DNA from 3 places in the Ruegeria sp. HKCCA0370 genome. Region 3 is predicted to be linked to each of the others. Evidence: riboswitches for the same ligand, from Rfam matches in the RefSeq annotation. Region 3 holds a riboswitch; each other region holds the start of a gene.

Region 1 (4,054 bases), on a different contig from region 3:
TCCCAGCTCTTCCGCTTTTGCAGTCGCACCTTCTTTCATTTTGACAAAGAACGGGTTGGTGTCCGTCTTGGTGATCAGGCAAACAGTTTCGCCTTCCGCCATTGCACTGCCAGCCATGGCAGTAACCCCGAGCGCAGCAGCACCCGCAAGTTTTGCAAGTTTCATCGATTATCCTCCCAGTTTTTTCTATGCCGAGTAGGGCACGAGGGCGATCAGGCAAAAATCCTGACCCCATAAGAAACAATCACAAGATTCGAATTTTGAGTCAATAAATAAATCACTCTTATTTATTATTGACAGTGCGGGCGGGCTTTCTCATTCTTCAGCAGGAAAGGGGTGGTCGTGCCGGAAAATTCATCTCGGAAAAATTCGATTGGCCTGCACGGGTCAGAGGTACGCGGAACCAACCAAAGCGGGATGCGGGCCCGGAACGAACGGCTTGTATTGTCGCTTGTCCGGCGTCACCAGGCCCTTTCGAAGTCCGAGATCGCGCGCATGACAGGACTGTCGGCACAAACCGTTTCCGTCATCATGCGGCTGTTGGAGAAGGATGGTTTGCTTTTGCGCGGCGAACCGGTCCGCGGGAAAGTCGGGCAACCTTCCGTTCCCATGCGACTTAACCCGGATGGTGCCTTTTTCTTTGGGCTCAAGGTGGGGCGTCGCAGTGCCGAGTTGGTTTTGACTGACTTTGTCGGAAATGTGCGGCAACGCGATCGGCGAACCTATGACTATCCAACGCCGAAAGCCACTTTGGAGTTTTCCACTGAGAGTCTGGGCAAAATGATATCATCCATGTCGCCTGAGGCCAAAGGCAGGATTGCGGGACTTGGGATTGCCATGCCGTTCTACCTATGGGACTGGGCCCAGACCCTTCAGGTTCCTCAGGAAGAAATGGACCCGTGGCGCGTATCAGACCTGAAGGCTGACCTGGCGCGTCGCCTCGATATTCCGGTATTCCTGCAAAATGACGCCACTGCGGCTTGTGGGGCGGAATTGGTATTCGGTCCAGCCGATGGGCCCAGGGATTTCCTGTACTTCTATATCGGGTTTTTCATTGGCGGCGGTGTGGTCCTCAATGGCGCAATCTTTTCGGGGCGTGGAAACGCGGGCGCAATCGGCCCCTTGCCTGTGCCAGATGATGCCGGTGGTGTCAGACCCCTTATCGACGTGGCCAGCCTGTACGTGCTCGAGCGTGCAATCACCACAGCAGGTGTCACGTCGCATTCCATTTGGGAAACGACCCAGCGTTGGGATGTGCCAAAAGTTCAACTGGAATACTGGTTGAAACAGACGGCGAGCGGGATTGCCTTTGCAATTGTCTCATCCTGTAGCCTGATAGATTTCGAATGCGTGAAGATTGACGGCTGGATGCCGCAGGACATCAAGGCGCGTTTGGTTGAAATGGTCGAAGACAAACTGTCTGAGCTTAACCTGACCGGTCTCGAGCGCCCTGCCGTGCTGGCAGGGACCGTGGGCCCGGAAGCACGCTCACTGGGCGCGGCGAGCCTGCCGTTGTCGGAAAGGTATCTTTCAGAAGCTTAGATGTGAAATCACCTTGTTGCCTTGGATATTTCACAAACTGGTTCACTCTCGCAAACTGCCGAGCTCATTATTTTCGATGGCCGTAACACATTTTCGTTGACGGAGGGCTGAGTTGTCTGGCAAGCCGCTCGGCATGTCCGGTTCCGGGGCTTGCTCTGGAATCAATAGGGAATGCGGTGCGGGCTCAGGCCCAATTCCGCAACTGCACCCGCAACTGTAAGCGGCGAGCAGGGCTGAAACGCCACTGGGGGTTGCCCGGGAAGGCCAGTCCAACGCTTTGACCCGCAAGTCAGGATACCTGCCGGACATGTGCCCTCACAAGGGGCACTCCTAATCGGCGACGGGATGTGCGTCGGACCAGGATGCCTGAAAGGGTGATTTGGCGTTGAATGTCCCGTGGTCAAAACGAATTTCGCGCCGGGATTGGCGCGACGGGACAAGGACGACTGTTCATGAAAACGCTGCTCAGCGCAGCCGCTGCCGCGGTGGCTCTTCCTGCCATCGCAAATGCGCATTTCCTTTTGGAATACACCACGGACACCATGATCGAGAAACCGGGCGATGTGCCGGTCAAACTGATTTTCTGGCATCCGTTCGAGAATGGCCATGTCATGGATCTTGAAAAGCCGCAGGAATTCTATGTGATCCACAACGGTGAAAAGACCGATTTGCTGGACACGCTGGAACCTATCCGGTTCACCGGCGGGGAAAACGAGGGCGCGGCGTTCAAGGGCAGTGTCCCGGTCAAACGTTCGGGCGACTATGTGCTGGTGACGGTTCCTCAGCCTTATTATGAGGAATCCGAAGACATTTATATCCAACAGCTCACCAAAGCCTTCCTGAACCGCAACGAATTGCCGACCGACTGGATGAATCCCGTGGGTCTGCCGACCGAGATTATCCCGCTGAACAAGCCGACCAACATCATCGCGGGTTCGACTTTCACGGGCCGTGTGCTGGCTGATGGTCAGCCGGTTGCGGGGGCCGAGATCGAGATCGAGTACATGGCCGCCGAACCCGACATGGAAAGTTCGGCCGTTTCTGCACCGAAAGCGTCTCCTATGCCGGGTGGTGCGGTGGTCGCAATATCTGACGACAACGGGTACTTTTCGTTCGGCGTTCCGAAAGCCGGTTACTGGGGTTTCGCCGCCCTTGGTTCCGGTCCGGCAACCGAACATGAGGGCAAAGAACTCAGCCAGGATGCGGTCATCTGGATTCGTGCCTGGGATCTGGAGTAACCCCAAATGCACATCGTCGACGGAGCCCTTTCCAACCCGGTTGTAATTGGCGGCGCCATAGCCGCCGCGGGCGGGATCGCCATGGGTCTCAGGTCTCTGGATCTTGATCGCATCCCCACTGCGGGCGTGCTGTCAGCCAGTTTCTTCGTGGCATCCTTGATCCACGTGCCCATTGGTCCGTCGTCGGTCCATCTGATCCTCAACGGCATGGCCGGGCTGCTGCTTGGTTGGGCCGCATTCCCGGCTTTGTTCGTCGGGCTTTTGCTACAGGCGGTCTTTTTCGGCTTTGGCGGGTTGACGGTGTTGGGGATCAACACCGTCAATATCGCCTTTCCCGCAGTGGTGGCCGGAATGTTGTTCGGTCGTCTGATCGCGCGTGGAACGCCTTTGCAAGGTGCGATTTGGGGGGGCGTCGGCGGCGCATTTGCGATTGCGGCGACAACCGGCATGGTCGCGTTTTCCTTGGCGCTGTCGGGGGATGAATTTCTGCCTGCCGCCAAGCTTGTTTTCTTCGCCCATATTCCTGTCATGGCCATCGAGGCGATTTTGACCGGGTTCGCCGTGTTGTTGGCGCGCAAGGTCAAGCCCGAGCTGTTTTTCAGAGGAGCAGCCACATGAAGCATCTGGTTGTCATATTGGCCGTGTGCTGCGCACCTGTGCCTGCCCTGGCGCACAAGGTCATAGCCGGCGTTTTCGAGTCGGGAGACGTCATCGAGGGCGAAATTGGCTTTTCTAACGGCGACATGGCAAACGGCACCGAGGTCATTGTCACCGGCCCGGATGGGGCCGAGCTGGGTCGATCGGTCACGGATGCGGACGGTTTTTTTGTCTACACGCCGACCTCGGCCGTGGCGCACACCTTCTTTGCCGACCTTGGCGCCGGGCATGTGGCCGAAGTCACGATGTCTGCCGAAGATGTCGCGCGGATCATGGGCGTTGCCGTGGCAGAAAACGGTGGCTCATCTTCGGCTGCTGTGACGCAAGCCAGCGGTTCGGCGGCGTCTCTCAGCGCCGAAGAGCAGCAGGTTATCGCCAAGGCCGTACGTGACGAATTGCGCCCGCTCAGGCGCGAGATTGCGGCCTATCGCGAACAGAATGACCTGCAAACCATCCTTGGCGGGATCGGGTACATCGTTGGTCTGTTTGGTCTGGGCTTTTACATGGCGGCCCGCCGCAAGCTGGCCTCCTGATGGCACACGTTCTGGGGCACAAGGAAAAAACACTGTCCGAAGCCGGTGACGGACCAGAAGGTCTGATCAGCCTGCTGGATCCTC
Region 2 (4,054 bases), on a different contig from region 3:
TTCCTGACGGTTCTGGCGATCAACGCGCTGGACCCGGCAGAGGTTGAAAAGGTTCTGTCCTGGTGCCCAAAAAGCCAGACCGGAGCGCTGGTTGGTTCGTCGGGCGTTGGCAAGACGACACTTGCCAATACCATGACCGATCAGAATCTTGCCACCTCGGACATTCGCGAGGATGACGCGCGGGGCCGACACACGACAACCGCACGCGCATTGCACCGGATGCGCAACGGCGGCTGGTTGATCGATACACCCGGAATGCGCGCGTTGCGCCTGCTGGACGCTCAGGACGGGATCGACGACGTTTTCTCGGACCTTGTCGAGTTGAGCCGGGACTGCCGTTTTTCGGATTGCCAGCACAGCTCCGAGCCCGGATGTGCCGTGCAAAAGGCAATAAGCCACGGCACGCTTGATCCGGCTCGATTGGACCGATGGCGCAAGCTTCGGCGCGAAGATCAGCGCAATTCTGAAACCGTCGCGCAGTCCCGGGCGCGGGACAAAGCGTTCGGCAAGATGGTCCGTGGCGTCATGAAGGAAAAGAAACTTCGCAACCGGTGATGGCGGGTCGGGGCCTGGCCCGTTCTGCGCCGCGTCTGATCAAGCGATCAGTCGCGGCCAAACCGCTGCATTGCGCCGGGCAAATGCTCCGATATGACCAACCTCGGACAACCCGAAATCGGCAGGGCTCAGCAGGTGGCGGTTGGCATCGGGGCCGTAAAGATCCGCAAGCCGCCAAACCGCGTCCGGCGGCACCATCTGGTCGTCCTCGAAGGTGAACAAATCCACGGGCGTTCCAGAATCCTTCCACTGCGCCGCAGGTAACTCATGCCCGATTTCAGGCACATAGTTCAAAGGCGCCGTACACCATTTGCGCCACTGCCAATAGACCGATGCCGGCAGATCCGAGCCGAACCCGATCGCCTTTCCGGGAAGGTAGCCAAGGGCTCGGGCCAAAAGCGGGGCATGACCATACCAGAACAATCCTGCCAAACCACGATAGGGCCACGGGTGGTCGCTTACAGTTACCAGCCCCGAACACACACAGATCATCCGGTCAATCAGATCGATATCCGGCTGCACAGGCCCCAACATTGCGCCGATCGAATGGCCGATGGTCCAATGCTGCGAATCGGGAAACCGTCTGCGCATTTCCGCCCGTGCCGCGGGCATGTCGATCAAGGCCCAATCCGCCATGGTCGCACGCGAGTCTTTCAGGCGGCCAGTCAAGGAATGCCCGTAATCGCGATAGTCATAGGTCAGGCAGGCCATACCCTGCTCGGCAGCAAGCCATCGTGCGAAATGACGGTAATAATCGCGCGGCACACCCGTTGCACTGTTCAGCACGACGACGATTTCGGGCGAGGTCAGCGGGCTGTACAACCGAGCAGACAGTGTTTTCTGCCCGGACGGAAAGCGAAACTCTTCGGTCAATACCGTTTGCTCTGTGTCCAACATGATCTCTGGCTTTGCGCTTGGTAAATCCGGTTTCCGAACCTCAACGCCCTCGACACTATGCATGAACCAACATCGTATCCAGCATGACCAAGCGTCCGGCCAAAAGATCGGCTTGACTCGATGCGTGCTCAAACGCTAGCGGTTGTGTGATGGTTTCCGGCCTCCACAAGGGGTCGGGATGAAAAGGGAACACGGTGCGGTAATGTCTGGTCATGCAGGCAACAACCAAATCCGCGACTGCCCCCGCAACTGTAAGCGGTAAGCGATGCCGAAACACCACTGGCCCCGAAGGCTGGGAAGGTCGGCAAAGCGATGACCCGCAAGTCAGGAGACCTGCCATCGGAAACGAAACCGAAACTCGGGCGGGGTGTCCGGGCAGGTCCTGACGGCATCACGCTGTTCCACCTGTCCCCAATATCCTGTCCACCAAGCGCGGAGGGCGCAGGATGATCTGGAAGACAAAAACACATGAATTCAGTGCAACAGTATGTCAGCGGACGGGCAAAACCTGTCCCGCTTTGGCGCGGCTGGCGCGCTCGATATCCGAAGCCATGGCCCAGGCGACCTCGGCCACAAGTGACGATTTCGAGATTGAGGGCAGCAGCGAGCTGTCACATTGCGCCGAAGGATGTCATGCAATTTTCCGCGCGCGATCAGACAGCATTCGTGTCTTTTGCGGAACGCAGCCCGAAACCGCAATTGAGCCGCTGAACGGCTATGCCGACCTGATCTTCGGAAACACGTTCAGTGCGATGCCATCCGGCGTCGTGAAGACCCCACCCTGCGCGATGATCGAAGTTTCCACGATCCGGCCTCGAAAACCTGCTTGCGCGCCCATGCAGATTTCAATCTGAATCCAGACTGACCTGTGCCTGGGCGCGCCGAGAGGCCCAGGCCAGTTGCGCATCCGTTTCGACGGCGCAAGGGCGCACCGCCCGCAATCGTTGCAGCGCCGTGTCCGCGCGTTCGCCGCATTCGACCATAAGCCGAAGGACAACCATACCTGACCTGCCACATCCCCCGCGGCAGTGTACCAATACGCGACCTCCGCCGGAAAGCGCGTGCCGGGCCGCGGCGCTGACGGACGGCCACGCGTCATCAATCGCTTTTGTCGGCGCTCCGAAATCTTCGATCGGCAGGTGAACCCATCGGCTGGCGCGGCTTTGAATATCGCTGCCAAATTCCTGCGCCCCGTCCTGAAGCATTTCGACATCCGTCGTCATCGAAACAACAAGCCCCGGCTGCCAGGCTGCGATCATATCCAGATCGCTGGAGTAATCTCCGCCGCGTCCGGGCATCGAGGTCAGCGCCAGCGTTCCGCCACCGACTTGCAGGGCGTAGATCACCAACTGCGACATGAATCCTGTCCTCCCCAAAGAACTCTTTACAAAATGAGCCATTAAATCCGCTGATGCAGTTTAGTGCGAAAGCGACTCGTTTCTAAATCAAAAATCATCGCGCCCCGCTGTGGACGCGGGCAACGGTGGCCACTACGCTGTGCCCAAGCACCGAATCCCAACGAGAAGACATGACAGACAGCTCCAACCCCGCCTATCAGGTTCTCGCCCGCAAATATCGCCCGGAAACCTTTGCCGATCTGGTGGGTCAGGATGCCATGGTGCGCACCCTGAAAAACGCGTTCGCGGCCGACCGGATCGCGCAGGCCTTCATCATGACCGGTATTCGCGGCACCGGCAAAACCACGACCGCAAGGATCATCGCCAAGGGGATGAACTGCATCGGACCCGACGGAACCGGTGGCCCCACGACCGAACCCTGCGGTCAGTGCGAACATTGTGTCGCCATCATGGAAGGCCGCCATGTCGACGTGATGGAGATGGACGCCGCCAGCCGTACGGGCGTCAACGACATCCGCGAGATCATTGACAGTGTCCGCTATCGCGCCGCCAGCGCGCGTTACAAGATTTATATCATCGACGAGGTTCATATGCTCTCGACCAGCGCGTTCAACGCGCTGCTCAAGACGTTGGAAGAACCGCCCGCGCATGTGAAGTTCATCTTCGCAACCACTGAAATCCGCAAAGTCCCTGTCACCGTGCTGTCCCGCTGCCAGCGTTTCGACCTGCGCCGGATCGAACCCGAAGACATGATTGGCCTGCTGCGCAAGATCGCCGAAGCGGAAAGCGCCCAGATTGCAGAAGACGCGCTGGCATTGATCACCCGAGCAGCGGAAGGATCGGCCCGGGATGCGACCTCGTTGCTGGATCAGGCGATATCGCACGGGGCTGGCGAGACGACCGCCGATCAGGTCCGAGCAATGCTTGGACTGGCGGACCGTGGCCGCGTTCTGGACCTTATGGATATGATCCTGCGCGGCGACGCCGCGGGCGCACTTACCGAGTTGAGCGGCCAATACGCCGAAGGCGCGGACCCGCTGGCGGTGCTGCGCGATCTGGCCGAGATCACGCACTGGGTGTCCGTCGTAAAGATCACACCTGACGCGGCCCAGGACCCGACGGTTTCTCCGGACGAACGGACCCGGGGCCAACAGATGGCCGAGGCTCTGCCGATGCGGGTTCTGACCCGGATGTGGCAAATGCTGCTGAAGGCGCTCGAGGAAGTCTCGGCTGCCCCCAACGCC
Region 3 (4,054 bases):
ACACATGTGATCACCTCGGACCGTCCGACCACGCTTGCCTTTGTGCAGCTCTCGGATGGACACGCGTCGTACAGCTTTGTTGATGAAAACACTGCGGGCCGGATGTTGCTGCCCGAAGACATGCCCGATCAGCTTCCTGCTGTCTCTGCCCTGTATCTCGGCGGAATCAGCCTTGCGTGTGAACCTTGCGCAGATGCCTACGCCGCCCTTCTGGACCGCCACGGTTCCGACCGGGCAGTGATGCTGGACCCGAATATCCGCCCGGATTTCATCAAGGATCAAACCCGATTTCGGACGCGTTTGAACCGCATGATCTCGCGTGCGGATATCGTCAAGGTTTCAGACGAGGACCTGGACTGGATCATTCCGGGCGCTGAAGCCGAATCCGCAAAAGCGTCTGTGCTGTTGCAGGCGGGTCCTTCCGTTGTCATCGTCACGCGTGGCAGCGACGGGGCACACGGTTACCTGGCGGGTGGTTCCGAAGTTTCGGTTCCTGTGAAACCCGTTGAAGTGGTCGATACGATCGGTGCAGGTGACACGTTCAACGCCGGCGTCCTGACCGAGCTCAGCCGCGCAGGGCATCTTACCAAGTCAGGTCTGCGCGGATTGACGGTTGAAAGCCTGCAAGCAGCCATGGAACTGGGCGCTGACGTGGCGGCCGTGACCGTTTCCCGAGCCGGGGCAGAACCCCCTTGGGCGCACGAACTTTGATCTGCGGGATGGCATGATGAAACGATCCGAAATCAACCACATCAAGCCCTAGGCCCAGACGTTCATTCAATCTTTCGGCGCCGCATAGCCGCTCTTTGCGGATTGATCGCCCGAGAAAATGCGCATCTCTTTGGTCGAAACTGTCCGCAGCTGCAGGCTGGGATGGAACATTACCAATTACGCACAAGGCCGTTTCGACGAACATTGCCTATTCCCGTTCACTCTACGCATTGGTTAGACGAAGGATCTGAAATCCGGGCGTGGGATGCTCTGTGCAGAAAACTGTTGATCTTGAAAGACAATCAGCTTTCTCCGATGCACCGGCATATTATCAAGGCAGAAGACATCATCAACCGGGGCGGCGGCGATCTCGTTCTGGAAATTCATGCGTCGGATCCAAACGGTGGCGTCGACCGCGACAACCCGGTGACGGTCCCCAGCGATGCCTGCCCTGTAACCTTGCAACCCCAAGAGTACGTGCGGCTGAAGCCGAGGCAAAGCGTAACTCTGATGCCCGGCATCTGGCACGCTTTTTGGGCCGAGCGCGGCGATTGCCTTATTGGCGAGGTATCGACCGTGAATGACGACCGTACGGACAATGTGTTTGAAAAGCCAATTCCACGGTTTTCAAAGGTCGAGAAAGATTTCGAGCCGGATTTCCTTCTTGTATCAGACTATTGACACCGTTCGGTCCGGGCTGGCGCAGCAGGACAGCTGGCGCGGCTGTTGCAATTCCATCTACCACCGCCTTCGTCTGCCGCTTGACAAGTCTGGCATTGCCGGACTAGCTGAGCGGGATGGTTCCGTAAGGGATGAAAATGGGAACACGGTGCGGCGCTGGAATGTGCCAAGTCCGTGACTGCCCCCGCAACTGTAAGCGGTGAGCGACGCCACTTCACCACTGACCCGCATGGGTTGGGAAGGTCGGCCAAGCAACGACCCGCAAGTCAGGAGACCTGCCATCGCACTATAAACCAACCCGAGGCGGGGCGTCTCGGAAGGAGGCTTGATGGCGCGTTTGCGTAATATCTGGGTATGTGCCCTCTGTCTGCGTCTGGCAAACGACGGAGATGGCTATGACCTGCTATTCTGATCACTACGTTCTGATCTGTTCAACATGTCAGGGGGCGATGTCTGCCGAGGCTGCGCAAGACGTGCTGAATGCCCGGTTGCCTGACGGTTTTGAAACCCGAATGGTGGCGTGCATGGCAGGTTGTGAACGGGCCATGACGGTCGGATTTCAGGCCCCGGGCAAAGCGCAGTACCTGTTTGGCGATATCACGACATCACACGACCTGTCCGCCTTGGTCGAATTCGCGACCCAGTTCGGCGACAGTGACGATGGCTGGACCAGCGCCTCGGACCGCCCCCCTGCCCTTTTCGCAAAGACCTTGTCGCGAATACCCGCATTGCCGTCCGGTGGCGCTTCATGAGTTTTCTGGTTGCCGAGAATTTGGAGTACTATGCTCTTAATGGCGATATCCTGTTGCAGGATGTGTCCTTTCGTCTGGAAGAAGGATCAATTCTGGCAATCGCCGGGCCGAACGGCGCCGGCAAGACCACTCTGCTGAAACTGCTGTGCGGGATCGAACGGGTTATCTTGGGTGATGTTTGGATAGAAGGCCAAAGCCTTCGGACCCTGTCCGCCCGCCAACGTGCCCGCTCCATTGCTGTGGTCGGGCAGCAGGAAATGCCTGACGGGCGGATGCGCCTGCAAGACTATGTTGCGCTGGGGCAAATCCCGATTCAGGGCGAACGTTCGATGGCTCAGCACAAGGCTGATCTGGAACGGGTTCTGACGACGACCGAGCTGTCGCATTTTGCCAACAAAACGATGGGTCAACTGTCCGGCGGAGAACGTCAGCGCGCACATATCGCGCGCGCGTTGGCCCAGAACCCGTCCTTGCTGTTTCTAGACGAGCCAACCAACCATCTGGACCCCGATGCCAAGGGGCACATGCTGTCTCTGGTTGCTGATCTGGGGGTAACGGTCGTCATGATCGTCCATGATCTGGTCATGATCCCGGAATTCGCCACCCATGTGGCGCTGATGAAAGCCACGCGTCTGACGGGGTTCGGGCCTGTTGTCGAAGTTCTGACCCCAGACCGGGTACGTGAGACATTCGGCGTGGATTATCTGTGCTTTCAGCACGAAGGCCGCATGATCCCCGCACTGGATATCCGAAAACGGAAATTGTCACAATAACAGGAGCTTAAATATGATGCAAAAACTCTGGCCGGTGGTTGTTTTCGCTGGCTTGGCAGGTGGCGCGGCAGCGGAAGCCGTCACCGTGGACAATTGCGGCGAACCGCTGGCTTTTGACTCGGCGCCGGAACGTCTGGTCGTGCATGACATGAACATGGCGGATATGGCCTTTGCGCTCGGCCTTCAGGACAAGATCGTGGGGCTTACCGGAATTACCGGCTGGTACAAAACAAGCCCTGATTTTGATGCTCAGCGTGGCGATATCCCAGAGCTTGCCCCCAAATACCCGACGATTGAAAACCTTGTGGCCGTCGAACCCGATCTGTTTTTTGCCGGTTGGTACTATGGCATGAAACCCGGCGGTGACGTCACGCCCGACACGCTGGAACCCTTTGGTATCAAGACCATGATCCTGTCCGAAAGCTGCGTGCATCTGGACAAGGATCGCCCCGAGGCCAGCATGAACCTGTTGTTTGATGACGTTCTGCGTCTGGGCAAGGTCATGCATGTCGAAGACAAGGCCGAGGCGCTGGTTGCCGGCTGGAAAGACAAATTGTCAGCCATCGAAGCAAAAACAGCCGATCTGGCAAAGCCCCGCGTATTCCTGTTGGACGGACCGGCCGATGCTCCATTCACCGCCGGCAAGTTCGCCATTCCCGATGCGATGATCACAGCGGCGGGTGGCGCGAACGTGACGCATGATCTGGGTACCAGCTGGGGCCGCACGTCGTGGGAGGCCGTGGCAGCGGCCAACCCGGAGTTTCTGGTGCTGCTCGATTATCAATCCGGCAACGGCGCAGAGGACACCTTTCAGTTCCTCAAGGATCACCCGGTGATGTCACAAACGGACGCGGTAAAGAACGAGCGCTGGATTGGCCTGCGTTACGAGGAACTGACGCCCGGCCCGGCAAATATCGAAGCGATCGAGAAGATGGCGAAGGCGATGCACCCGGAGACCAACTGATATGGTCCGATTGGGCCGTTTGATAGTGCTGGGGGCGGTTGTTCTGACCGCCCTTTTGCTGTTGTCGATCGTCTACGGGACCACCCCAATCCCCATACGCGAAGTTTTTTCGGCCATCGGCCTCGGAACCGGTCTGGTGGAAGGAGACATGTCGCCCTTGCACCGGATCGTCT

The links. A riboswitch is a leader RNA that binds a small molecule or an ion and turns the genes downstream of it on or off. The one in region 3 is predicted to bind cobalamin.
Region 1: it holds a riboswitch for cobalamin, as region 3 does, so the genes downstream of both, GOW31_RS21185 (DUF4198 domain-containing protein) here and GOW31_RS09410 (DUF1636 domain-containing protein) in region 3, are expected to answer to the same signal.
Region 2: it holds a riboswitch for cobalamin, as region 3 does, so the genes downstream of both, GOW31_RS20275 (hypothetical protein) here and GOW31_RS09410 (DUF1636 domain-containing protein) in region 3, are expected to answer to the same signal.

Annotation. Positions count from the first base shown of each region.
Region 1 is NZ_WQEP01000018.1:19,423-23,476, forward strand. It holds gene GOW31_RS21175 (sugar ABC transporter substrate-binding protein) at 1-165, opposite strand, end outside; gene GOW31_RS21180 (ROK family transcriptional regulator) at 418-1,542, shown strand; cobalamin riboswitch at 1,664-1,863, shown strand; gene GOW31_RS21185 (DUF4198 domain-containing protein) at 1,995-2,780, shown strand; gene cbiM (cobalt transporter CbiM) at 2,787-3,398, shown strand; gene GOW31_RS21195 (cobalt ABC transporter permease) at 3,395-3,970, shown strand; gene cbiQ (cobalt ECF transporter T component CbiQ) at 3,970-4,054, shown strand, end outside.
Region 2 is NZ_WQEP01000014.1:47,517-51,570, forward strand. It holds gene rsgA (ribosome small subunit-dependent GTPase A) at 1-555, shown strand, start outside; gene GOW31_RS20270 (hypothetical protein) at 595-1,452, opposite strand; cobalamin riboswitch at 1,586-1,808, shown strand; gene GOW31_RS20275 (hypothetical protein) at 1,899-2,306, shown strand; gene GOW31_RS20280 (dual specificity protein phosphatase family protein) at 2,298-2,810, opposite strand; gene GOW31_RS20285 (DNA polymerase III subunit gamma/tau) at 2,981-4,054, shown strand, end outside.
Region 3 is NZ_WQEP01000003.1:154,641-158,694, reverse strand. It holds gene GOW31_RS09420 (carbohydrate kinase) at 1-711, shown strand, start outside; partial or broken gene GOW31_RS09415 (D-lyxose/D-mannose family sugar isomerase) at 776-1,392, shown strand; cobalamin riboswitch at 1,493-1,690, shown strand; gene GOW31_RS09410 (DUF1636 domain-containing protein) at 1,788-2,144, shown strand; gene GOW31_RS09405 (ABC transporter ATP-binding protein) at 2,141-2,917, shown strand; gene GOW31_RS09400 (ABC transporter substrate-binding protein) at 2,931-3,881, shown strand; gene GOW31_RS09395 (iron ABC transporter permease) at 3,883-4,054, shown strand, end outside.